4 regions of the Cellvibrio sp. KY-GH-1 genome follow, and region 2 is predicted to be linked to each of the others. Evidence: predicted binding sites of a transcription regulator. Region 2 holds the regulator's gene; each other region holds the start of a gene.
What was found. Region 2 encodes sigma-54, which starts transcription at its own class of promoters, with help from an activator protein. Its sites were predicted from a motif close to TGGCACANNNNTTGCNNT; they were not measured.
Positions count from the first base shown of each region.

Region 1: D0C16_RS06155 (DUF1328 domain-containing protein) is a predicted target of sigma-54. The motif match lies at 4,512-4,529, and genes of this name have one in related genera.
Region 3: glgC (glucose-1-phosphate adenylyltransferase) is a predicted target of sigma-54. The motif match lies at 4,239-4,256, and genes of this name have one in related genera.
Region 4: flhA (flagellar biosynthesis protein FlhA) is a predicted target of sigma-54. The motif match lies at 4,188-4,205, and genes of this name have one in related genera.

Region 1 covers NZ_CP031728.1:1,437,377-1,443,502, reverse strand. Annotated here, with positions in the region: gene D0C16_RS06180 (HlyC/CorC family transporter) at 1-558, opposite strand, end outside; gene ybeY (rRNA maturation RNase YbeY) at 579-1,049, opposite strand; gene D0C16_RS06170 (PhoH family protein) at 1,051-2,097, opposite strand; gene D0C16_RS06165 (BON domain-containing protein) at 2,329-3,006, opposite strand; gene D0C16_RS06160 (AI-2E family transporter) at 3,264-4,361, shown strand; gene D0C16_RS06155 (DUF1328 domain-containing protein) at 4,561-4,722, shown strand; gene D0C16_RS06150 (hypothetical protein) at 4,773-5,066, shown strand; gene D0C16_RS06145 (hypothetical protein) at 5,111-5,566, shown strand; gene D0C16_RS06135 (sigma-54 dependent transcriptional regulator) at 5,977-6,126, shown strand, end outside.
Region 2 covers NZ_CP031728.1:2,250,384-2,256,509, forward strand. Annotated here, with positions in the region: gene D0C16_RS09735 (HAD family hydrolase) at 1-62, shown strand, start outside; gene lptC (LPS export ABC transporter periplasmic protein LptC) at 102-713, shown strand; gene lptA (lipopolysaccharide transport periplasmic protein LptA) at 700-1,338, shown strand; gene lptB (LPS export ABC transporter ATP-binding protein) at 1,344-2,069, shown strand; gene D0C16_RS09755 (RNA polymerase factor sigma-54) at 2,305-3,975, shown strand; gene hpf (ribosome hibernation-promoting factor, HPF/YfiA family) at 4,082-4,372, shown strand; gene ptsN (PTS IIA-like nitrogen regulatory protein PtsN) at 4,422-4,874, shown strand; gene rapZ (RNase adapter RapZ) at 4,887-5,756, shown strand; gene D0C16_RS09775 (HPr family phosphocarrier protein) at 5,778-6,050, shown strand.
Region 3 covers NZ_CP031728.1:885,585-891,710, forward strand. Annotated here, with positions in the region: gene malQ (4-alpha-glucanotransferase) at 1-1,099, opposite strand, end outside; gene D0C16_RS03680 (glycoside hydrolase family 57 protein) at 1,184-2,911, opposite strand; gene glgC (glucose-1-phosphate adenylyltransferase) at 2,904-4,169, opposite strand; gene glgB (1,4-alpha-glucan branching protein GlgB) at 4,551-6,126, shown strand, end outside.
Region 4 covers NZ_CP031728.1:930,482-936,607, forward strand. Annotated here, with positions in the region: gene D0C16_RS03885 (MinD/ParA family protein) at 1-77, opposite strand, end outside; gene flhF (flagellar biosynthesis protein FlhF) at 272-1,888, opposite strand; gene flhA (flagellar biosynthesis protein FlhA) at 1,920-4,148, opposite strand; gene flhB (flagellar biosynthesis protein FlhB) at 4,263-5,417, opposite strand; gene fliR (flagellar biosynthetic protein FliR) at 5,430-6,126, opposite strand, start outside.

The DNA of each region.
Region 1 (6,126 bases), 810 kb from region 2:
CTCTTCCAGAATATCTTCAATGGTCAGCAGGCCGGTAATACCACCGTACTCGTCCATCACCAGCGCCATGTGATAGCGGTTTTCCCGAAATTCGCGAAGTAATACATTCACACGTTTGCTTTCGGGTACTACGTTAGCCGGACGCAAAATGGTTTCGATATTAAAATTGTCGGTACCTTTTAATGCGAGTGGCAGTAGATCTTTTGCCAGCAAAATGCCGCGTACATCATCGATATTTTCACCGATAACGGGGAAGCGTGAATGACCGGATTCAATAATTTTGGGCAGATATTCTTGTGGGGAGTCTTCGATACGGATGGCAACGATGTGTGAACGCGGCACCATGATTTCCCGCGCTTGGAGTGATGACACGTCTAGCGCGCCTTCGATAATACTTAAGGCTTCTTGATCCAGAAGTTGATTGTCAGCGGCATCTTTGATGATCTCCATCAGTTCGTCGCGCGACTTTGGCTCGGCGCTAAAAGCGTGTAGAAGTTTATCCAGCCAAGAGCGTTCGTGTTTTTCGGTGGTGGTGCTACTCGGATATTCGTCCGACATGATGATAGTTCCCAAGGTCTTTATTCTTCAGCAGTGAGATTATCTTGATAGGGGGCAGGAAAACCCAGCCCGGTGATGATTTCAGTTTCCAGTGCTTCCATAACATCAGCCTCATCGTCCTCGATATGATCATAACCGAGTAGGTGCAAACTGCCGTGTATCAGCATGTGGGCCCAATGGGCCTCCAGTGTCTTGCCTTGCTCTTGCGCTTCGCGCTCAACAACCGGGGCGCAAACCACCAGATCGCCCAGCAAGGGAACTCCAACTTCTTCCGGGATATCAGCAGGGAAGGAAAGCACATTGGTTGGCTTATCCTTACCGCGATACTGCGCGTTCAATTCCTGGCTTTCCGCTTCGTCAACGATATACAGACTGACTTCTGCCTCTACCAGTTCCTGGCTTTTTAATGCAGCGCTAATCCAGCTTTCCAACGCAGCAGTCGATGGGAGCTTCTCGCTGCTGGTGTTGGTTTCTATGTCTATCTGGTACATATCAATCGGCTTTCGGTTGCTTCTGCTCGTAGGCATCGTAGGCTTCTACAATGCGCTGCACAATCGGATGGCGCACTACGTCTTTTGACGTAAAGTGGGTAAAGCTGATGCCGTTAACGTTATCCAGCACCTCGATGGCGTGGCGCAGGCCTGAGGCCATGCCGCGCGGTAAGTCGATTTGTGTCGGGTCACCGGTGATGACAGCGGTAGTGCCGAAGCCTATCCGGGTCAGGAACATTTTCATTTGTTCCCGGGTAGTGTTCTGGCTCTCGTCGAGGATAACGAACGAGTTGTTCAGGGTTCGGCCGCGCATAAAGGCGAGTGGGGCTACCTCAATAACACCGCGCTCCATAAGTTTGCCAACAGTATCGAAGCCCAACATTTCAAATAGGGCATCGTAGAGAGGGCGCAAATAGGGGTCGACTTTCTGGGCCAGATCACCCGGTAAAAAGCCCAGCTTTTCGCCGGCTTCTACCGCCGGGCGAACCAGCAATATGCGCTCGATTTCATTCTTTAACAAGGCTTCTACCGCGCAAGCTACCGCGAGGTAGGTTTTACCAGTACCGGCCGGGCCAATACCAAAGTTGATATCGTGTTTTTGTACTGCTCGCACATAGCGTTGCTGGTTTAAACCGCGCGGTTTAATTGTGCACTTCTTGGTGCGTATCAGCGTAATGCCTTCATCGGCGTCTACTTCCCTGGCGTCAGCTGGAAAGGCCTGCGCTTCGGTTTGATCAAGTTGCTGCATAAGCTGTTCTATACCTGAGGTTTGCAGAGCCAGATGAACTTCGTCCGGGGTGAGTTCTGCGTGTTCGGTCAGTTGGTAAAGGTTGCGCAAAAGTTCGGCGGCCGCGCGAGTGGTATCGGCAGGACCGATTAGCTCGAAATCTGTACCGCGGTGGCGGATTTCTATATCAAGGCGTTCTTCGATCTGGCGCAGGTGCTGGCCTAGCAGACCATTGAGATTCGCGAGTCGGCGACTGTCACCAGGCTCCAGACTCAGCTGGTGGGTAACGGTTTCCGGGGCGGAGGTGACGTGACTATTCAAAGCAGGTATAGATCTCTTTCAGCTTCAGTTAAGGTAAGACTAAACCATTAAACCCCGAGGTTAAAGTATAAATTTCAGGGACTTAGCGATAAATGGTTACAAAACTTATTGTTAAATGTGAAGTATGTTATTTAAGTTGCTGTATTTTAAGTGGTTTCATTCCCCGGAATTGAAGGGCGTGATCGCCTCCAATTCCGGGGCGCAAACCTAAGGTTGGTCCGGGCGGTGGCGTTAGGATTTGATTACCAGCTTATTGACCACGTTCTTCACGTCATCCTGCTTCGCGGCGATCGCCTGTGCGAGATCCTTTTGCGCCCCGGTATGCACTTTGCCCGACAAGGTTACTACGTCCTTATAGGTGTCGACATTAATTTCCAGGCCTTCGACATTTTTGGATGCCAGTAGCTCGGTTTTTATCGCCGCTGTTGTAGAGACATCGTCGACATATTGCGAGAGGCTACGACGATTGCTGCTAACTGATTGCGCTCCTGCAGTAGTTGGCTTTGACGTAACCTTGATATTGTTTTTCACCAAATCGATCCCCTCGATCCCCAGTGCAATATTTTCGGCGAGTTCCTTTTCAATATCTGTGTTCACTTCACCACCGAGTGTGGCGACGTTGTTGTCGACATTAATATCTATATCCAAAGCATCAAGATGTTTATTCAGTACCAATGCTGTCTCCAGCTTGCTTTCAATCCAGCCATCTTTAAATGCTGCTTTACTATCTTTCCAGGATTGTTTGCTGTCCTGCTTAAAATCGGCCCAGTATTCTGCAGCAGATTTTTTATCGGAATTGATGTTCGTCTCTGCATCGTGCGCAATGGCAGCCGAAGTGATGCTGACTGTTGTTGCAATAATAAATGCGCTTAATAGAGTTTTAAGGGAGTTGAATTGTAATGATTTCATGGTGGTTCTCCTTCCGCTAAAAATAGCGTTCATTAAGTTGGCGGCATAGTTTTCTATGCGTGCACTTGGGGTAGTGCGGAAATTGTGCCAGCTCTCAAAAAAATTAGATAAGTTGTTGAAAAGGTATTGTTTTTTTAATATATGCAAATTTTATGTGGGTTGCATTTTTGAAAATGCTACAAAGTTTAATTTCTTTTTTTTAACTGGTACGAAAATGGCTAGTAGATATTGTTGTTAAAAAAATTGAGAGAAATACGATGAATACTCACGTTCATATCAAGGATTTACGGGAGCTCAGGCAAGTGCCTGATCATTCAATTTCTATAGCGTTAAAAGTTCTTGTCGTTATAGCTGTTTTGTATACCTTATATTTTTGTGGCTCGCTGGTCCTTCCTATATTTGTCGCAGGTTTTATCGCATTATTTTCCAGTCCGCTAACCCGGCTTATTGAAAAGTCCGGCCTTCCGCGATCACTCGCAGCCGCCTTTGTCATAAGTTTACTTATTTTTTTGATGGTCTTGACTTGTGTATTTTTAGTGGACCCGGCCAGTCACTGGATAGGTCGATTGCCGGAATTAAGCGATAAAATAGCAGTTGCTACAGGTGAGTTGGCATCATCATTCGATTCAATTAAAAGCTACTTGTTTCCTGTCGTAGAGGTAGAAGGAGCTATGGTTAGCGTCGCAGAGTCCTTGTTAGTGGCTGCTTTTTCTGCCGTGGCAGGAACTACCGCGACGTTTGTTATTCAGATAACCGTTGTGTTTGTAATTGCGTATTTTTTCCTTGTATACGGCGATGCGCTCATGCGCAATTTGCTGCGAGCACAGTCATCCTTTAGTGAAAAGCGAAAGACTGTCATTATTTTTCAAACTGTACGCGATGATATTTCTCATTATGCGCTGGTTATTTTTCTTATTAACGCAGGCTTGGGTATGGCTACCGCTGGGGTCATGTTTGCCTTAGGGGTTGGCGACCCTTTGCTGTGGGGAGCGTTAGCTGCAACGTTGAATTTTGCCCCTTACTTAGGGCCTTTATTCTTATTGGTGATTCTTACAGGGGTTGGTTTTATAGAATGCGAATCTATAGGGGGCGTACTGATGGTTCCCGGGGTTTATCTGTTGTTGAATTTTTTTGAATCGCAATTCGTAACACCAACGGTGCTAGGTAAGCGATTTAATATGAATCCTCTGTTGGTTGTATTGTGGATGTTTGTCTGGGGTTGGGTATGGGGTGTTATCGGGATTTTGATTGCAATTCCAATGTTAGTTTTTTTTAAAATACTCGCCGTCCATATTGGATTAGTTGGTGGTTGGATAAATATTCTTGATGTTTCTCCAGGTTCTTCGCGGTGTTAAAAAAATTATTAAAAATTGAAAAATTTTCAAAATATTGAGTTTTATTAGTTGCGAAATAATTTTCACGTATTTTAAGTTATATATTTAACGTATTGAAAATTAAGTAGTTATAGTTGAATTTAAGTCGATTAAAGCTATTTTTTGGAAGATTGGCACGGTCATTGTTACAGGCATAGTAATCCCTTAAAGGAGGTTTTTTATGTTGTACTACTCGATTGTGTTTTTTGTGATTGCAATTATCGCTGGTTTGCTGGGGTTTGGTGGCATTGCAGGTGCCGCTTCAGGAATAGCACAAATACTATTTTTTATTTTCATTGTGTTATTTGTTCTATCCCTGCTATTCGGACGGCGGCGCCTATAACCAAGTTGATATCCCTGCCGATCTACTTTACTAACATAGAGGAAATGATTATGGCTACCACATCTTCACTCAAAAATTCGGGTAACGAAAAGCTCAATGACATTACTATGTCAGAAGCAATTACCCAATTCAAAGAGGCCACTTCCGGTGTTTATGATGCAGTTAGCATGATAGGCGCTGCATCCGCCGCCTCGGCAACAAACCGCATTAATGCAGGTAAGGAGCAGGCTATGGAATTGGAAGCAAAAGCGGAGGACGTAGTAAAGGCCAGGCCACTTGTGGCAATTGGTGTTGCCTTTGCAACGGGGTGGTTGGTGTCACGCCTATTACAAAGTCGGCACTAAACCCCGTATCGGGCTTCTGAGTTTTATATCTGGAGAGTTTGATCATGGAAATACATGATCTGAAAAATGGTCCCCCCGAAGAGCAAGCAGCTTCGGGGGGTTCCAGTTTAACCAGCGAATTGGAAAATACCTTACAGCTCGGAGCGCAAGTTATTCACTGTGCCGTTGGTGTGGCAGATTTAGCAAACGCGGAACTACAGCTTGCAATCCATTCATTACCCAGGTTGCTGATGTTGTGGCTAATTAGCATGCCAATACTGCTAATCACATGGTGTTCGTTTTCGGTATTGATTGCCTGGTGCGTATATGAGTTGAGCAATATTGGGGTGCTTGGATTTCTGGTGTTTTTTTTAATGCAACTATTTCTGTTATTGGTCTGTAATTCGTTGTACAGAAAATATCGTACACGAATGATGTTACCAAACACGTCAGCGCAAATTCGAGATTTTATAAAGGTGCTCAATTATGGATCTTCAAGCAAGGGTGAAACAAAAAAATAGCCAGTTACTGGTGCATCGCAATGTGCTGTTATTGAACATGCGGCGCCATGTAGTGGCGAGTGATTCTAAAAAGCTACTGCCGGCTTTTGTAATCGCTTCGTTTTTCTTGGGGTTCATTTCGTATCGCGCGCGCGGTTTCTTTGGTGGCATTCAAGCATTAAAAATGGTTAGGCGTTTTCTTCTTTTTGGTCGCAGTTGAATATTGACTGGTGTCACGTTTTTCCAGGTCTGTTTATTTATTCAGAAAGTGTTCATGTTATTTAAAAGTGAGCAGTTGTTATTTTTGATGGCGCATCGTTTTCTTTAAAATAGTGATAGAAGTCGCTAACTGATTGATTTGATCTGCATTATCCTCTGTGAGTGGTGCTAGAATGGTTCTGCGCTCCGCTGGTAAACATGAGGGTAATATCGTGGCTGAAGTACTATTAGTTGACGATGACAATATTTTTTTGGATGCTACGGCAGAGCTGTTGAAGCTTTTGGGGCACAACGTAAAGGCGGTAAGTTCGGTTGCACGTGCGCGTGAGTTGATTGACGAGTTTCATTTCACGCACATGATA
Region 2 (6,126 bases):
ATCTAATTATGCAGGCCCAAGACACCTTTGACACAGCGTTGGCGCGCTATCTAGCGCCTTAATCGCATACTGCTACACGAGAAATAACAAGCTACTAATTTATGAATTTATTTCAGCGCTTATACAAGGTTCATCAGCACATTCCTGGCCCCTGGCTGATCGCCGGCGTGCTGGTTTTGTGCTACTTCCTGTTTTCGCTGCGCCAGAAAGAAGACCCGGTAGGTTATGAATACGACCCTAGCGGCTTTCCACAAATTTATATGAAACAGGTACAGACGCGGGAATATGATAGCCTGGGCCAACTGAGTTTTGAGCTCACCACGCCAGAAGTTACCCTCTACCAGCCGGATATTAATGGCCCATCCACCCAGGATTACACCCTGATTGATGCACCCAAAATGATTTTTTACAACACCCAAAATGGTACCCCCTGGCGGTTGTCGGCGACCCATGGGCGCAGTGAATCCAACAATGAACTAATTCGCCTCCTAGGCGATGTAGTCATCCAGCAAAGCTCGCCCAGCCAGGGACTAATGCGCGTCACCACCGATGAATTGCAAGTGCGTACCCGCGAACAATTCGCGGAAACAGACAAAGCTGTTAAGATGCGCAGCGCGAAAGGCCAGATAGACGCTCTAGGTATGGATGCCGACCTGGTGCAAAGTCGGCTTCAGTTAAAGTCCCAGGTTAAGGCTGTTTATGACCCTCGTTAAAAAATTCTTACGCGCTACGCGCTATTTTGTTGCTCTCAGCTTGCTTGCCTGTGCCTGCCAGTCATTTGCGCTACCCAGCGATAAAAACGAAACCATTCGCGGCTCTGCAGAAAAACTTACCGTTGACCAAAAAAACGGAATTGCAACCTACACCGGTTCAGTGATCATTCAGCAGGGAACATTGGTTATCACTGCTGACTCGATCGTGATTCACACCAACGCCGATAACGATGTAGAAAAAATGGTGGCTCAGGGCGTTCCCGCCCGCTTCCAGCAACAGCCGGAAAAAGATCAGGGGTTGGTAACCGCCGCCGCCAAACAAATTACCTATACCCCTGACAATCAGCGCTTATTGCTGATTGAAGACGCTTCCGTTGAACAAAACGGCGCGGTTATGAAAGGGCCCCGAATTGACTACGATCTGGTGAAAGAGGTTATGAAGGCCGCTGGTGGCAACAGCAGTATCGATGGCAATGCCGAGCGGATTGAGATTGTGATCCCACCCAAAGGTGCCAAAGGTGACGCCGTTGAGATCAAAAAGCTCGACGAGCAAGCACCTGCGCCAGCCAGCGCACCCACTGAAACCAGTAGCGCTGCCGCTCCATCAACCAGCTCACAAAATTAATGCCTATGTCCCGTTTGCATGCTCGCCATCTCGCCAAAAGCTACAAGAAACGCAAAGTGGTTATTGATGTTTCTATTACCGTGGAAAGCGGGCACATTGTCGGCCTACTAGGGCCAAACGGCGCCGGCAAAACCACCTGTTTTTATATGATCGCCGGCTTGGTGCCCGCCGATAATGGCACCGTACTGATCGACGAACGCGATATCACCAACTTGCCAATTCATGGCCGCGCCCGCGCTGGCATTGGCTATTTGCCGCAAGAAGCCTCGATTTTCCGCAAACTGAGCGTAGCCGATAACATCATGGCAATTCTTGAAACTCGCCAGGATATGAACGCCGCCCAACGCAAGGAAAAACTGGAGTCATTGCTCAATGAATTCCACATTACCCATATCCGTGACAGTTTGGGCATGGCCCTGTCAGGCGGTGAACGCCGCCGGGTTGAAATTGCTCGCGCCCTGGCAACGGATCCCAAATTTATCCTACTTGATGAACCCTTTGCCGGCGTTGACCCTATTTCGGTAAACGACATCAAAGAAATTGTTCGCCACCTGAAAGATCGCGGCATAGGCGTTCTCATTACCGACCACAACGTACGTGAAACACTGGATATCTGCGAAACCGCCTATATTGTCAGCGAAGGCCATATTATCGCCGAGGGTGATGCCGATACCGTGCTGAGTAATAGCAAGGTACGCGAAGTCTATCTGGGCGAGAACTTCCGCCTCTAATTAAATTACCGCCGACACATCACCATTCAACTCAAAGACCCGTTGGGTATTACCTATTTACCCAGCTGATCCTAGTGACAAACAACTTGACAAGTAACATTATTTATTTATTAGGCATAGAGATTGCTTACGGTTGTTGCTTGCGGCGCAAACCCTGACTAAACTCCGCTTATCTGTTGTTTTCATCCTGCGCTTTGATAACGCTTCTGCGCCATAAGGGTTTGTCTACCTCACAATGAAACAATCGCTCCAGCTCAAACTCGGTCAACAGCTGACCATGACTCCCCAGCTGCAACAGGCTATCCGCCTCTTGCAGCTTTCCACTCTGGATTTACAACAGGAAATCCAGGAAGCACTCGAATCCAATCCAATGCTTGAAGTGGAAGAAGGTTTTGATTCCCCCAGCCAAACTTCAGATTACGAAGGCAGTGAGCTGGACGCTACCGACTACAATCGCCAGCAGGAAATCGCCGCCGACACTAACGGGGATGACACCACCGATTTCAGCGGTACCGAAAATTACACCGCCAATAGTGATAGTTATCAGGAAACCAGCAATTATTCCGAAGGCGACAACTTTAGCGATGGCGATAGCTTCGGCGATGGTGAGAGTTTTGGTGAAAGTGAATCTTTTGGTGATGCCGATGTATATGGCGAAGGTGAAAACTTTAGTGCCGACAATGGCGACTGGAGTGAAGCGATCCCCAGCGACTTGCCAGTAGACACTAGCTGGGACGATGTATATCAGGCATCTTCATCCAGCAGCTCGAGCAATTACGATAATGAAGACAACGATTTTGAAAGTCGTCGTGCAGCAACTGATTCTTTGTATGATCACTTGATGTGGCAACTTAATCTTACACCGATGTCTGACCGTGACCGTATCCTGGCGATGGCTATCATCGATGCAGTAGAACCCAGCGGCATGCTTTCAATCACGCTCGAAGAAATTTTCGAAGGCATGCGCGATGAATTTGAAGAGCTCGAGCTGGATGAAGTCGTTGCTGTTCAACACCGCCTGCAACAATTCGACCCTTGCGGAGTGTGCAGCCAAAATCTGTCTGAATGTTTATTGGTGCAACTACAACAGTTCGACCCCAAGACACCCTTTCTCGACTCTGCCAAATTAATCGCAAAACAATATTTACCTGTGCTTGGCAGCCGCGACTATCGCCAGTTAATGCGGCGCACCAAACTAAAAGAAGCTGAATTGAGCCAAGCGGTCGCATTGATTCAAAGCTTGAATCCGCGCCCGGGCGATATGATTGCCAGTGGCGATACAGAATATGTAGTACCCGATGTCTTTGTAGAAAAGCGCGATGGTCGCTGGTTAGTTGAGCTGAATCCAGAAATTGCACCGCGTCTTCGTATCAATGCCGATTATGCATCCATGGTGAAACGTGCTGATTCCAGCAGCGACAATACGTTTCTGAAAGATAATTTGCAGGAAGCGCGCTGGTTTTTGAAAAGCCTGCAAAGCCGCAATGAAACCCTGTTAAAAGTCGCCAGCTGTATTGTCGAGAAACAACGCGGGTTCCTTGATTACGGGCCAGAGGCAATGAAGCCCTTAGTGTTGCACGATATTGCCGAAATTGTGGAAATGCATGAGTCCACCATTTCGCGCGTAACCACGCAAAAATATATGCACACTCCGCAAGGCATCTTCGAGCTGAAATATTTTTTCTCCAGCCATGTAAGCACCGACAGCGGCGGCGAATGTTCATCAACAGCGATTCGCGCCATTATCAAAAAACTGGTAAATGCCGAGAATCCTAAAAAGCCGTTAAGTGACAGTAAAATTACCGATCTACTCGCTGAACAAGGAATTCAGGTGGCGCGTCGCACTATTGCCAAGTACCGTGAATCGCTGAATATTCCACCGTCAAATGAGCGCAAAACGATTTAATTTTTATACAGGAAACTGGATAGGGATGTTGCATGCAGAACAAACACTGCATTGATTTTATTGATCGACTGGCACCCTTGGCCAGCCAAACTATGAGGAAGCACCTATGCAAATAAATATCAGTGGCCATCACCTCGAAGTCACGGACTCATTAAGAGATTATGTCACCAGTAAAATTGAACGCCTGAGCAATCATCACGACCGCATCACTACAACACACGTAATTCTCTCCGTAGACAAACTGATTCAAAAAGCAGAAGCGACCATTCATGTAAGCGGCAAAGATATCCATGCCGATTCAACCCACGAAGATCTTTACGCGGCGATTGATGCCCTGGCAGACAAGCTGGATCGTCAATTAATTAAACACAAAGAAAAAATGCGCAGTCATCGTTAATTGAATGATTTCAGCGCGCAACCGAGGATGCCAAGGCATCAGTTGAGTTATGCAAATCGAATCACTTATCAGCGCCAGCCGCACCCTGTGCGGCGTAGAAGGCGGCAGCAAAAAACGTGCACTGGAATTGCTGGCCAATGCCATTGCGCAAGATATTCCAGCAATTGATGCCGATGAACTTTTTCGGCGCCTTATAGGGCGCGAGCGCCTGGGCTCTACCGGAATTGGCCACGGTGTCGCCATTCCCCACTGCCGCGTGGAAAATTGCACCGGTACAGTAGGCGCGTTGATTACCTTGGCAGAACCAATCGATTTTGACGCCATAGATTCACAACCAGTGGATATTCTCTTTGCGATGCTGGTGCCAGAAGATGCTCATGATGAGCATCTGCAAACCCTGGCTACTCTGGCAGGCGCATTGAATAATCCGGAATACCGCCAGCGGCTGCGCAAGGCGGAGAGCGATCAAGCGCTCTACCAGGCAGCTATCGCGGCACTCTAGAGGCACAGCCTTATGCATCTGGTTATTGTCAGCGGCCTTTCAGGCTCGGGAAAAAGTACCGCACTCCACGTACTCGAGGATGTGGGTTTTAACTGCATTGATAACCTGCCTGTCAGCCTGCTCCCGGCGTTGGTTGCCCAAATCCAGATCCATAAGGACGATAAGCAAAAGTTTGCGATTGGCATAGATGTACGCAATGCCTGGCAAGATTTAGCGATTTTCCCGCAGATGATCAACACTCTGAAGGATGCGCACCTGCCATTTCGCACCCTGTTTCTCGACTCCCAACCGGCCGTATTGATTCAGCGCTTTAGCGAAACGCGTCGCAAACACCCGCTGTCTGACAAACACACCAGCCTGGAAGAAGCCATCACCGCCGAACAGCATCTGCTGGAACCCATTCGCGATACTGCAGACCAGGTAATCGACACCAGCCACCTGAACCTGCATGAATTGCGCGACCTGGTAAAAGAGCGCGTGGTTGGGCGCAGCGAATCCACCATGGCGATACTGTTTGAATCCTTTGGGTTCAAACACGGTGTACCTGTGAATGCCGACTTGGTATTTGATGCGCGCTGCCTGCCAAACCCACACTGGAAGCCGAATCTGCGCCCACAAACAGGCAAAGATCAGGACGTGATTGACTTCCTGGAGGAACAGGTAACTGTTAAGGAGATGTACGACGATATTGAGCACTACCTAACGCGCTGGCTGCCGCGCTACCAAGCAAACAACCGCAGCTATATCACCATTGCCATAGGCTGTACTGGTGGACAACACCGGTCGGTTTATTTAGCAGAGCGTTTGCAAAAGCACTTTGACCAAAGTTTTAGCGATGTACAAGTGCGTCACCGCGATATTAACAAACACAAAAAACACTGATTTCACATACAGAAACTGGCAATGCACACAGACATTCTCGACATCATTAACAAACGCGGACTTCATGCCCGCGCCGCTGCCAAGCTCGCCACCCTGGCCAACCAATTTACGGCCAAAATTCTGGTGCGAGTCGGTGAAGGCAACTGGGCGGATGCGAAAAGCGTCATGTCACTGATGTTGTTAGCGGCAAGCTGCGGCACCGCCCTACAGATCAGCATTGAGGGAGATGACGCTGAAGCGGCTCTTAACGCCATTCGCGCCCTGATCGCCGATCGCTTTGAAGAAGGCGAATAAATCGCCTATTGTTTACTCTATAGCCAGCACAATGGTTGTCCTTAAGCGGCAACTGCACTAAGCTGCGCGCCCTTTT
Region 3 (6,126 bases), 1.4 Mb from region 2:
ATAAGTTGCGCAGTGCTTCAACTTCTTCAGTAATGACCCCAAGATTCTCTGCCACCAAAGGCAGACCGGGATAGGCCGCAAAACACGCCTTTAAGAATGCCTCTCCCGGAGCTTTTACCCACTTTCCCAATCGAGCGTCATGACTGTCACCGGGAATTTCCCAATATGCTTCAAAGCCGCGGAAGTGATCGATGCGAATTAGGTCAAACATTTGCAGCTGAGTGCGCAACCTTGCCAACCACCACTGGAAACCATCAGCTTCCATCACGTGCCACGCATAGTGAGGGTTTCCCCAATGTTGGCCAGTTTCGGAAAAATAATCCGGCGGCACACCCGCAACTGTTAGTGGATTCCCTTTCTCATCCAATTGGAAGTAATGTTGCTCCGCCCATACATCTGCACTGTCATGGCCTACAAAAATAGGCATATCGCCAAACAAATAGATGCCCTTTTGATTTGCATAATTTTTCAGTGCAGCCCACTGACTGAAAAATGCAAATTGTTCAAAAATAACGACATCAATGTCGGACTTTAATTCGCGGCTAACCTTTGCAATAGCCTTAGGGTTGCGGCTACGCAATTCCGCTGGCCAATCAACCCATGATGCGCCTTTGTAGTGTTTTCGCAAGGCGCAAAACAAAGAATAATCATCTAACCAATATTTTTGTTGTGAACAAAAAGTCTGAAACTCTTGCCGGGTCTGAGCGCCACCTTCAGAGCTCAAAAATTCGAAGAAGGATAAAGCGCACTTTTGTCGTGCGAGAACAATATTTCTTTCACCATCGAGCAGCACGTCGTCTGCCCTAACCCACCCCTTTTCGACCAACCAGTCCAAGCTAATAAGCTCCGCATTCCCTGCGTGTGCTGAAATAGATTGATAGGGTGACATATCTGCTTGCGTTGGCCCAGTCGGCAACATTTGCCAAACATTCAGGCCAGCATTGTGGATCAGGTCTATAAAATAATAGGCGTCTTTTCCAAGAGTGCCGAATCTATTTTTAACATCTCCGCCCCAGCAAGACTCAGAGCAAGGCAAGGATGTTGGGTGCAGCAAAACACCTGCTGTGCGACGCTTAAAAAGTGGTGATTTGTCTGCCATTCGCCCTTCCCTTTTACACCTATAGCTATTAAAAAAACGCTACAAAAAGTTTAAACCGTCACTGTAATTGAATCGGAGGCTTTATTAGTTGGCGTGCCCCTGACGCATGACACCTCCCGTTGCCGGATCGCCACCACCGACACTGATTACCTGATTCAAATAGCCTGGAGCTGGTGTTTCGATTAAGGAGTAGAGATTCATTAAGTGGCGGCGATACAAATATTCAAAGTCGCTAACGCTTTGCGCAGGATTGTAGTCGCCAAACCACCAAAACCAATCAGACCCTTCACATAACGCCAATTGTTTTTCAATTTGCGCGAGCTGCTCCGCCGAAAAGCTACGTTTCTGCAACGCCTGATCAACCTGCTGCTTAGCATCGCACAACATATCCCAACCGCGATTTTTGTCTTTGTCACCGATCCAGGTTGAGAAGGTGCCGTAGACCCAGCTCCCTGCAACCAAATGAGGGATACGTAATGGTTCTGGCTTTTGCGAATCTAAAATTTCGCTATAAGTGGAAAGCTCAAGCTGTGGATGAGCAATCAAACGTTCATAAAGATTGTGCAAAAAGTGAAACGCATTTTCCGGAAAATATTCCCAAGCATTTTCACCGTCCATAATCACGGAGATTACCGTGTTTTTTGTATCGTTGGCGGCATTAGCAATATTCACCATGTGATTCAATAAGTCGCCAACGGCGTCATCCGAGTGCCAGGTGGCATACTTAAAGCCGATTAGGTCTGATAAGCCATCATCGCGAAAAAAAGTATTAATTTTTACGTTGGCAAATTCATACGGGCGATGCAGTGACTGCCCGGTTTGCTGCAATTCAACAGAGACCGCCTGATTTTCCTGCGCACGTAAACTATTGTGCAGCACTGAATCGCCGGTGGCGGCCCAATCGAACTTGGCTTCATGCAATAACTTTAAAGTGTCGTCGCTTAAGGAGCCTTCCGACGCCCAACATCCGCGAGGGCGTTTTCCAAAATAGCTTTCGAAAGTTTTTATACCTTCATTTAAATGCCATTTGGCACGATTACGACCATCGGGATAACAGCTTGAATTGGGCAAGGAAACACCAGGCATTGCCTCTTTCGCGGAATTCAAATCAATTAACAAAGGAATGATTGGGTGCGCATAGGGGCTCATACATAATTCTATTTGCCCTTTATCAGCCAAGGCTTTGTAGCGTGGACCAACTGATCCTACCAATTCGCCGATAATCGTAAGCAGCTCGCGTCTATCTGCGGCCGTATAATCGCGCTCTTTATCTTGCAAGCGTTGAATCCGGGCATCGCTGCGGCGCGGAATCTCTGCCAACCAGCTCAGGTGATACCACACGCCCAGATCAATTAAGAATTGTTCATTCAGATAGCGGCTTAAAAACGGCTGCTCTTTAAAATTACTCACCAACGAAGCAAGTTCGCGATAAACGGGAAACCGATCAATCATCCGATCGCGATTAGCACGTAGATACTTTTGCGCCAAGTCAACGAATGCCATTGTTCCAGGCAATGGTAAACTCGGCTCAACCAGTGATGCCAAAACAGCATCTTTAATTTTTTCACCATTGGCGAGATGCGCAGCAATTTGCTGCGCATAATCATCAAGTTGTTCCAACAGAATTGGAGCAAAATTAACGACCGCCTTTGCCGCCGGCTGCGCTTCTATATGCGCAGCCATGTCGACATAGTCTTTAATGGCGTGAAGATAAGTCCAGGGAAAATAGTATTCACCCGTCATAATGTCGCGATAGTCTGGCTGGTGCATATGCCAAAGAAATACGACCTTCGTTTTGCCATTGTTAGCCATTGATATCATCCTGTCCTAACATGTCGGGAGTGACCAGCACAACGCCTTTAGGTGAGACGTGGAAACGTTTTTTATCGGCTTCCAAGTCATAACCAATGACGGTGCCCTCGGGAATTTTGCAGCGGCGATCAATGAGCGCTTTGCGTATTTTGCAGCGACGCCCTACTTCAACACTGGGGAATAAAACGGAGTCTTCGATTTCACAATAAGAGTGAACGCGAACACGCGGGAACAGCAAGGAATGCTTTACCGCAGAGCCAGAGATGATACATCCGCCCGCAATCAACGAATCTACAGCGTAACCACGACGTCCATCGTCATTGAACACAAACTTTGCTGGCGCAACTTGTTCCTGATAGGTCCAGATAGGCCAAGCGGCGTCGTACAAATCCAATTCAGGTGTGATGCCGGTTAATTCAAGGTTTGCTTCCCACAATGAATCCACAGTTCCTACATCGCGCCAATAGGCATCACCGCCCGAGACGGGGTCGCGGAAAGGAAACGCGCTTACGCGATGGGTTTTAATCATGGACGGAATGATATCTTTACCAAAATCGTGCGACGAATTTGGATTGTCACGATCTTTTAATAGCTCGCGGAATAATACTTTTGTACTGAATACATAGATTCCCATCGATGCGAGTGCTTTATCGGGTTTGCCTGGCATGGGCTCTGGTTTTGGCGGCTTCTCAGTAAACTTAACGATGCGATAATCCTTGTCCATGTCCATAACGCCAAAAGCGTGTGCGATGTCCAAGGGAACTTCGATACAACCTACGGTGATATCTGCACCGCGCTCAACGTGCGCTGCGATCATGGTACCGTAGTCCATTTTATAAACGTGGTCACCCGCAAGGATTAATACATATTCCGGGTTGTGACGACGAATGATGTCGATGTTTTGTAATACGGCATCCGCAGTACCCACGTACCAGGATTCGCTCAGGCGCTGCTGCGCCGGCAGTAGCTCAACAAATTCACCAAGCTCACCACCAAGAAAGCCCCAGCCTCGTTGTACATGGCGATCAAGTGAGTGAGATTTATATTGGGTAAGCACGCTAATGCGGCGAATGCCGGAGTTAACACAATTTGAAAGAGGAAAATCGATGATGCGAAATTTACCGCCAAAATGTACCGCAGGTTTTGCACGCCAATCGGTAAGTTGATGTAACCGGGAACCTCGACCACCAGCCAAAATTACCGCCAGTGTTTCTCGCGTAAGACGACTAACAAAACGACCTGATGTAGGTGTACTCATTACAACGTATTCCTTATGGCTATTGTGTGTAACAACGATGAAATTTTTGTGACCTCGTTGACAAGAGTGAGAGCAATATCAGTGCCAATAAATTGATTTGCTGCAAACTCTACCCGACCCCAAAAATTGTTGGTGCATTTTTTTGCGGTTTTGTTGCCCGCTTTGAATGCAAAGCTAAGTGTAGCCACAAGTTTGGCACCGAACCTGCAAATGTCTTTCACTGAGATCAAATTTTTGCAAAAAAATGGTGCAACAAAAGTCGTCAATAATGGCTAAGCTAGTAGATCCCACGCATGTGACGTTTTTATGTAGCCCAAAACTGTGCAAATAATGTTTTAAGTAATATAACGCGCCATCTTTTTTACATTAGGAATCAAGTGCATGTTGAATCAAAAGCAGGACAAACCTTTATCTCACGAGATGTTACGCATAGTTACCGCTACCCATCATGATCCCTTTGAAGTCCTAGGTCGCCACCCACTTTTAAGCGCCGCGTCCTCCTCCGCAGACACACTTGTCAGACTTTATTTACCGGGCGCCCGCAGCGCGTCGCTGCTGATAGATCAACAACTCCACGGACTAAACCGTATAGAAGGCACAGATTTTTTTGAATGGTACGGATTGGCGGCCAAGCTTCCGAAGCATTATCAAGTCCAGTGGTTTGACCGTCACAACGTGATGCATACCGAATTTGATCCTTACTGTTTTGCACCATTATTGGGCGACATTGATATGCACCTTTTTGCTGAAGGGCAACATTGGAACATCTATCAGCATTTGGGAGCGCACCTACGTACGGTTGACGGTGTAGAAGGGGTATTGTTTGCAACCTGGGCACCTAATGCCGAACGCATAAGTGTCGTAGGCGACTTTAATGATTGGGACGGTCGTCAGCACCCTATGCGAGTGAGGGGTGGAAGTGGCTTATGGGAAGTATTTATCCCTGGAGTCAAACCTGGTGCGTTATATAAATTTGAGGTCCGCAATCGCGCAACTGGTGCTGTATTCCTGAAATCAGATCCCTACGGGCAAGCATTTGAATTGCGTCCGCAAACCAGCTCAATCATTAAAGCCCAATCAGAATATTCATGGCACGATGACGAATGGCTTAACCGTCGCGCGCATTGGGATTGGCAACATGCGCCTATGTCGATATATGAGGTCCACCTCGGGTCCTGGCGTCGCGGTTGGGCCGGTGAGTTTATGAATTATCGCGAGCTGGCTCACCAACTCGTGGATTATGTGAAGCCGTTAGGATTCACGCATGTTGAAATCCTGCCAATTAGTGAGCACCCCCTGGATGATTCATGGGGCTATCAAACGACTGGCTACTACGCACCGACCAGCCGATTCGGTACGCCAGATGACTTCCGCTATTTTGTGGATTACCTGCATCAAGAGGGTATCGGCATTATTCTCGATTGGGTGCCGGCCCATTTCCCCAAAGACGCCCATGCCCTCGCCCGCTTTGATGGCTCTGCACTTTATGAGCACGAAGATCCGCGTTTGGGAGAGCACCGCGATTGGGGAACACTGATATACAACTATGGTCGCAACGAAGTCCGTAACTTCTTGTTAGCCAACGCGCTCTTTTGGCTGAAGGAATATCATATTGATGGTTTGCGTGTAGATGCAGTGGCCTCCATGCTGCATTTGGATTATTCCCGCGAACATGGTGAGTGGATTCCCAATATTCACGGGGGCAATGAAAACCTTGAAGCTATGGCCTTCCTACAGCAACTCAACGAAGTTTGTCACGGGCAGCATCCTGGAACATTAGTAATAGCCGAAGAGTCAACAGCATGGCCACAAGTAACCCGCCCGACCTGGGTCGGCGGATTGGGCTTCTCCATGAAGTGGAATATGGGCTGGATGCACGACACACTGGATTACATCAGCAAGGATCCTGTGCACCGTCAGTACCACCACAATCAGCTAACCTTCGGCATGATGTACG
Region 4 (6,126 bases), 1.3 Mb from region 2:
ACCGAAATATTGCTCTTGCCTACTCCGCCTTTACCGCCGGATACCGCGATCACTTGTACTGGTCGCATTTGGCTCATCAACTCACTCCAAACCTATTTTGTTACGCAAACCTGTTGGTAACTTAAACTTGCTTTGTGGCGCACGCGGACGAAAAGTAAATCTACCTGCGAGGGCGCCGCTAATGGTGATCTGAGTATAGTTAGGGATTGGCAATTCATCCGACTAATTTCAGTTTCACCCGCAAAATCATATGCTTATGCTTCGTTGCCGATTAAGAAACCGCCGTAGCGGCGTTAGCTTTGAGCAATGCGACTGCTTTTGATACGAGCTGATGCGCGCGAGCCACGTCGATATTTTTAGGGATGTCCTGGCCATCGGTGGTGTAGGCGATTGGTAGTCGGCTTTGCATAACCACGCCCAATGCTTCGCCCATGCTCGCCGTTTCATCCAGCTTGGTTAGGATGCAACCCTGTAAACGTGCAGCGCCGTAGGCATGAATTGACGCTTTCAGCATTTGTGCCTGGCTGTTGCACGACATCACCAGATAGGTTTTTACCTGTTGTTGCGCTGCCAAGGCTGCTAATTGCGCTTTCAAATGTGGATCGCCATGGCGAAAACCGGCGGTATCAATTAACACCAAAGAGCAATGGCGCAAACTGCGCAATACGTTATCAAGCGGATTGGCTTCATCCACTACGCGCACCGGCACGCGCAAAATCCGCGCTAGCGAACGCAGTTGATCGTGCGCAGCGATGCGATAAGTGTCGGTGGTGATCAACGCAACCTTGTCAGCGCCGTGTTGCAATACATAGCGTGCTGCCAACTTGCCGATGGTAGTGGTTTTACCCACGCCGGTTGGACCAACAAATGCGAACACACCACCCTGCTCCACTATATCGCGACCGTTAATCGGCAATTGATGGGCGAGGTTTGCCAGTGCATCAGGCCAGGCATCACTCAGAGTTTTGCTTTTGGTACAGGCTTTAATAACGCTGGCAACAACTTCTTTGGGTAACCCCAAGCGTTCCAGACGACGACTTACGCTAGCCAATACCGGCGAATCGGTGGGAATGGATTGCTGGCCAGTAAGGCGATCCAATTGCTGTTCTAACAAAAAACGCATATCGGCAATTTCTGCTTGCAGCTCGGAAAGCTGAGCATTTTGGTCCGCCGAATCATTGTGCGCGGAAGCCTGATGAGCGGATGAAAATTCCGCTGCAAACGCAGCGGCGTCTTTAACATTCCCACGCGATTCTTTAATGCGGGATTCTTTCACCAGCGTCTCACGAAACGAAAGTGATTCTTGTGACAGTACCGACGCGCTCTGCGCCGAACTTCGGGCAGATGATGTAGTAGCTGTTGATCGGGTCACGACAGGCGCATCATCAACCAGGGGATATCGGTCGGCTGCGCTCATACCGGGTTTTGGCCGAGTTACCGGTGTTGACGCGTTACGTGGGATACCCGCATTAACGACAGTATTTTTGCCGACCAAAAATTCTTTCGCCGACTCTTCTGCCTTGCGTGCGGCCATCATCCGCTGACGGGCTTTTTCAATATCGTCTGCCAGCTGCGCGCCCGTTTTTCCCGCGTTAGGATGATCCGCAACCGGGGTAATAACCGGTGTTTGTTTGCGCGCAGGTTTACCAATCACGCGTGGAGAGATTTCACCATCGCTTAACAAGGGCTCTGTGGGAGCAAAGGTCGCCTCGGAAAATGGGCGCGCTTGCAATTGCTTGAGTTCGAAATCCGATCCCATAGTCGTCAGCAACTCCACGCCTTCGGCGATGCGGTTGCTAGAGAGAATAATTGCATCTGGCCCCAATTCCTGGCGGACCAATTCCAACGCACGGCGCATATCTGCAGCTACGAAACGTTTGACTTGCATATTCAACTCCTGCCCTTAAGGGCGACCTGGGTTATTTCTTATCAGCACCAACGCTGGCATCGATACTGATTTGTTTATTGTCCGGCACTTCGGTATAGGCCAGGACTCGCATTTCCGGAACGCTATGGCGAACAAAGCGAGAGAGCATAGGGCGCAAAGGCGCTGCGACCAGTAATACCAATGGCTTTCCAGCCATCTCCTGCTTTTGTGCGGCTGCAATCAGCGATTGCTGTAAACGATCCGCTAATCCAGGCTCAATAAACGCGCTGTCATCAGCGCCAGCTTTTTGTGCCTGTTGCACGGTATTTAGCAACAACTGTTCCAAGCTGGGTTCAAGCGTGATAACAGGCAGGTTTCGCTCGTTTCCAATGATGTTTTGGACGATTTGCCGGCACAGCGCCACTCTTGCCAAGGCCGTTAATGCGGCGGGATCTTGACTCCTACCCGTAGTACCCGCCAATGCTTCGGCGATGGAACGAATATCCCGTACAGGCACCCGCTCACGTAGCAAGTTTTGTAGAACCTTTAACAAAGTGTTGATACTGATGGTGTTGGGCACTAATTCTTCCACCAACTTGGGCGATGATTTAGCCAACATATCCAGCAGTTTTTGAACGTCTTCGTGGCCGAGTAATTCAAAAGTGTGATGCTGGAGAATTTGGTTGAGATGGGTAGCCACTACCGTGCTGGGATCAACAACCGTGTATCCAAGAGTTTGTGCCTGTTCGCGTTGGCCTGGGCTAATCCAAACGGCTTCCAATCCAAACGCAGGATCTTTGGTTTTAATACCCTCGAGCGAACCGAAAACCTGTCCCGGGTTAATCGCCAACTCACGATCAGGATAAACATCAGCCTCCGCCATGGATACGCCCATCAAGCTGACGCGATAACCGGTGGGGTTTAAATCCAGATTGTCGCGAATGTGTACAGATGGAATCAAAAATCCCATTTCCTGAGAAAGCTTTTTACGAACGCCTTTAATACGGCCTAACAATTCGCCGCCCTGATTTTTATCCACCATAGGAATCAGGCGATACCCCACTTCCAGCCCGATGACATCAACGGGTTGAACATCGTCCCAACCCAACTCGGGTGATTCCGGTGTACCGGGCGGCAAGGCAGGAACGGAACGTGGCTGCGGTGCGATACTTGCCGTACCACCTGCAGTAGGCCCTGACGGAGACTCGCCTGCCAAACGCTGCCCAGCGGGGATAAAGGAATTCTCTTCAACAGCGGCGGGTTGGTGTTTACGCCAGTGGATGAAATACGCCAGGCCCGCACAAATTAGCCCCAATCCCAAAAATGCCAGATGTGGCATACCGGGAATCGATCCCATAATCACCAACATAATCGCGGCCACGGCGAGCGCTTTCGGCGAGGTAAACATTTGCGAAACCACTTGTTTACCCATGTCCTGCGCGCTATTAACGCGTGTTACCAGAATTGCCGATGCGACCGACAGCAGCAAACCAGGAATTTGTGCGACCAGGCCATCACCGATAGTAAGGATGGTATATTTCTCAAACGCGTCGGCAAACTCTAAATCATGCTGCAGCATTCCAATGGCAAAGCCACCGAAAATGTTAATGAACATAATCATGATGCCCGCAACCGCGTCACCACGTACAAACTTGCTCGCACCATCCATAGCGCCGTAGAAATCCGCCTCGGACGCCACTTCCTGACGACGAGTACGCGCTTGATCCTGATCGATCAGCCCAGCGTTCAAATCAGCATCAATTGCCATTTGCTTGCCGGGCATCGCGTCCAGGGTAAAACGTGCGCTTACTTCTGAAATACGGCCTGCACCCTTGGTAACCACGACGAAGTTGATGATCATTAAAATAATAAACACCACAATACCGACCGCCAAATTGCCGCCGATCACTACGTGACCGAAAGCTTCGATCACCTTACCTGCCGCATCACCACCTTGATGTCCCTCTAATAAAACTACGCGTGTAGAAGCCACGTTCAACCCTAAACGCAGCAAAGTAGCAATCAGCAAAATGGTTGGAAATGCCGCGAAATCCAGCGGGCGCAAGGAGTAAATACTGACCAGTAATACAACGAGGGAAAGCGCAATATTGAAGGTAAAAAACACATCCAGCAGTAACGGTGGAATAGGCAATATGATCATTGCCAGCAGCATCATTAACAAAATGGGAATACCCAAATTGCCACGCCCGGCGCCTTTGATGGAACCAAGGACCGCCCTGCCATTTACATTATTGAATTGATTGAAAGTCGGTAGCGCCATAATCACGGATTCTTGACGGTTGAGTCATTTTTCCGTGTTATCGCAAGAAGTGTACCTACTTGATTTGATTGAAGTGAATCACGCAAAAGATGACCAACCTTGGAAACCAAGGCATTACTCAAGCTTACCTTTCGCGTCATAGCGCATATCACGCGGAACATTGATATTGCGTGGATACATCGGCTTATCGCCTTTGCCTTTACGGAAATTTCGCAATTGAAATACGTATGCCAGCACCTGGGCAACCGCGAGATACAAGCCAGACGGAATTTCCTCGTCCACGTCCGTGGTATAAAAAATCGCACGCGCCAACACGGGTGATTGAATAATTTCGATTTTATGGGCGTTCGCAATTTCGCGAATCTTCATGGCGACATGATCGCCCCCCTTAGCCAACATGATCGGCACATCCATTTTTTCCGGGTCATAGCGCAAGGCCACAGAAAAATGTTCCGGGTTGGTAATGACCACGTCCGCTTGCGGTACATTACCCATCATGCGGCGCTGTGCCATTTCGCGTTGCAATTGACGAATTCGCCCCTTAACTTCCGGTTTACCATCAGTGTCTTTGGCCTCGTCTTTTTGATCCTGGCGCGACATTTTCAACTTTTTGTTGTATTGGTAAATCTGGATGGGCACATCAATAGCAGCTATTAAAATAGTCGTAACGGATAAGGCGATAGTGGCGAAAATTGAAATCTCCAGCGAGTGAATAATGGCATTCGCAACGGTTTCATCCGATAAGCGAAACATATCCTGCGCATAGAATTGCAAAATCAATATCGTGGCCCACAGCAGTAATAATACTTTGGCCAGCGCTTTACCCAATTCAATCAAAGAATGCATGGAAAACATCCGTTTGATACCCGCGATCGGATCCATCCGGCTGAGTTTTGGCTCCATAGCCTTACTACTAAAAATAAAACCACCTAATGCGATGGGACCAACAATCGATGCGATTAATAAAATCGCCATCAAGGGAGCAATGCTAAATAATCCATCGTAAATTGCCGCTACCAAGTGACCGATCATGGCATTGGTATCAAAAATAGTTTCGCGGCTAATTACAAAATTTGCGCGGGTTATGCCAATTAACTTGTTAGCCATAAAATCGGCAAAGATATAAATACCAATCACGGCCAAAAGTAATACAGCGGTAGTGGTTAGATCACGCGATCGGGGAATCTGACCTTCTTCACGCGCTTTCTCAATCTTTCGCGCACTGGCCTCTTCCGATTTTTCCTGCCCGCTGTCGTCTTCTTCAGCCATTGTTTTTGCTCCCTAGGGGCTCAATGCCAAAGTACGCAGCGTGCTTATTCCCTCTTCCATAACCTCGAAATATACCGGCAGAAAATTAGCGAGGGTAAACCACATCAGGATGAAACCAAAAATCAGGGTAATCGGAAAACCAACAGTGAATACGTTCAATTGCGGAGCAGAACGACTCATAACCCCGAACGACATATTAACAATCATCAACGAGGTAAAGAGCGGCAACGTAATAAGCAGCGCTGCGCTAAACATCCATGAACCCATATCAACAATAGTGGAAAAGTGCGCGCTGTTCATGCCGCCACCGCCAATCGGGAAGGTTGTGAAACTGTCAATCATCAACTGCAAAACCACCAAATGACCATTGGTGCTCAAAAATAATAATGTGGATAACAATAAATAAAATTGCGAAAGGATTGTTACGCTAACACCACTCGATGGGTCATTCATTGCTGCAAAACCCAAACCCATTTTCATCGCCATAAACTGGCCGGCCAGCAGGAACACATGTAAAACCACTTGCATACAAAAGCCCAGCGCCAAGCCGATCAGAACCTCCTGGATAACCATCATAAAACCCTGGGCGGATAACATAGAGGTTACCGGCGATGCCGGCAGTACCGGCGCAATTAACAACGTGGTAAACAGTGTAAGAATAATCCGCAAACGCGCCGGCACGGTCCGTGCGCCAATGATAGGAATCGCC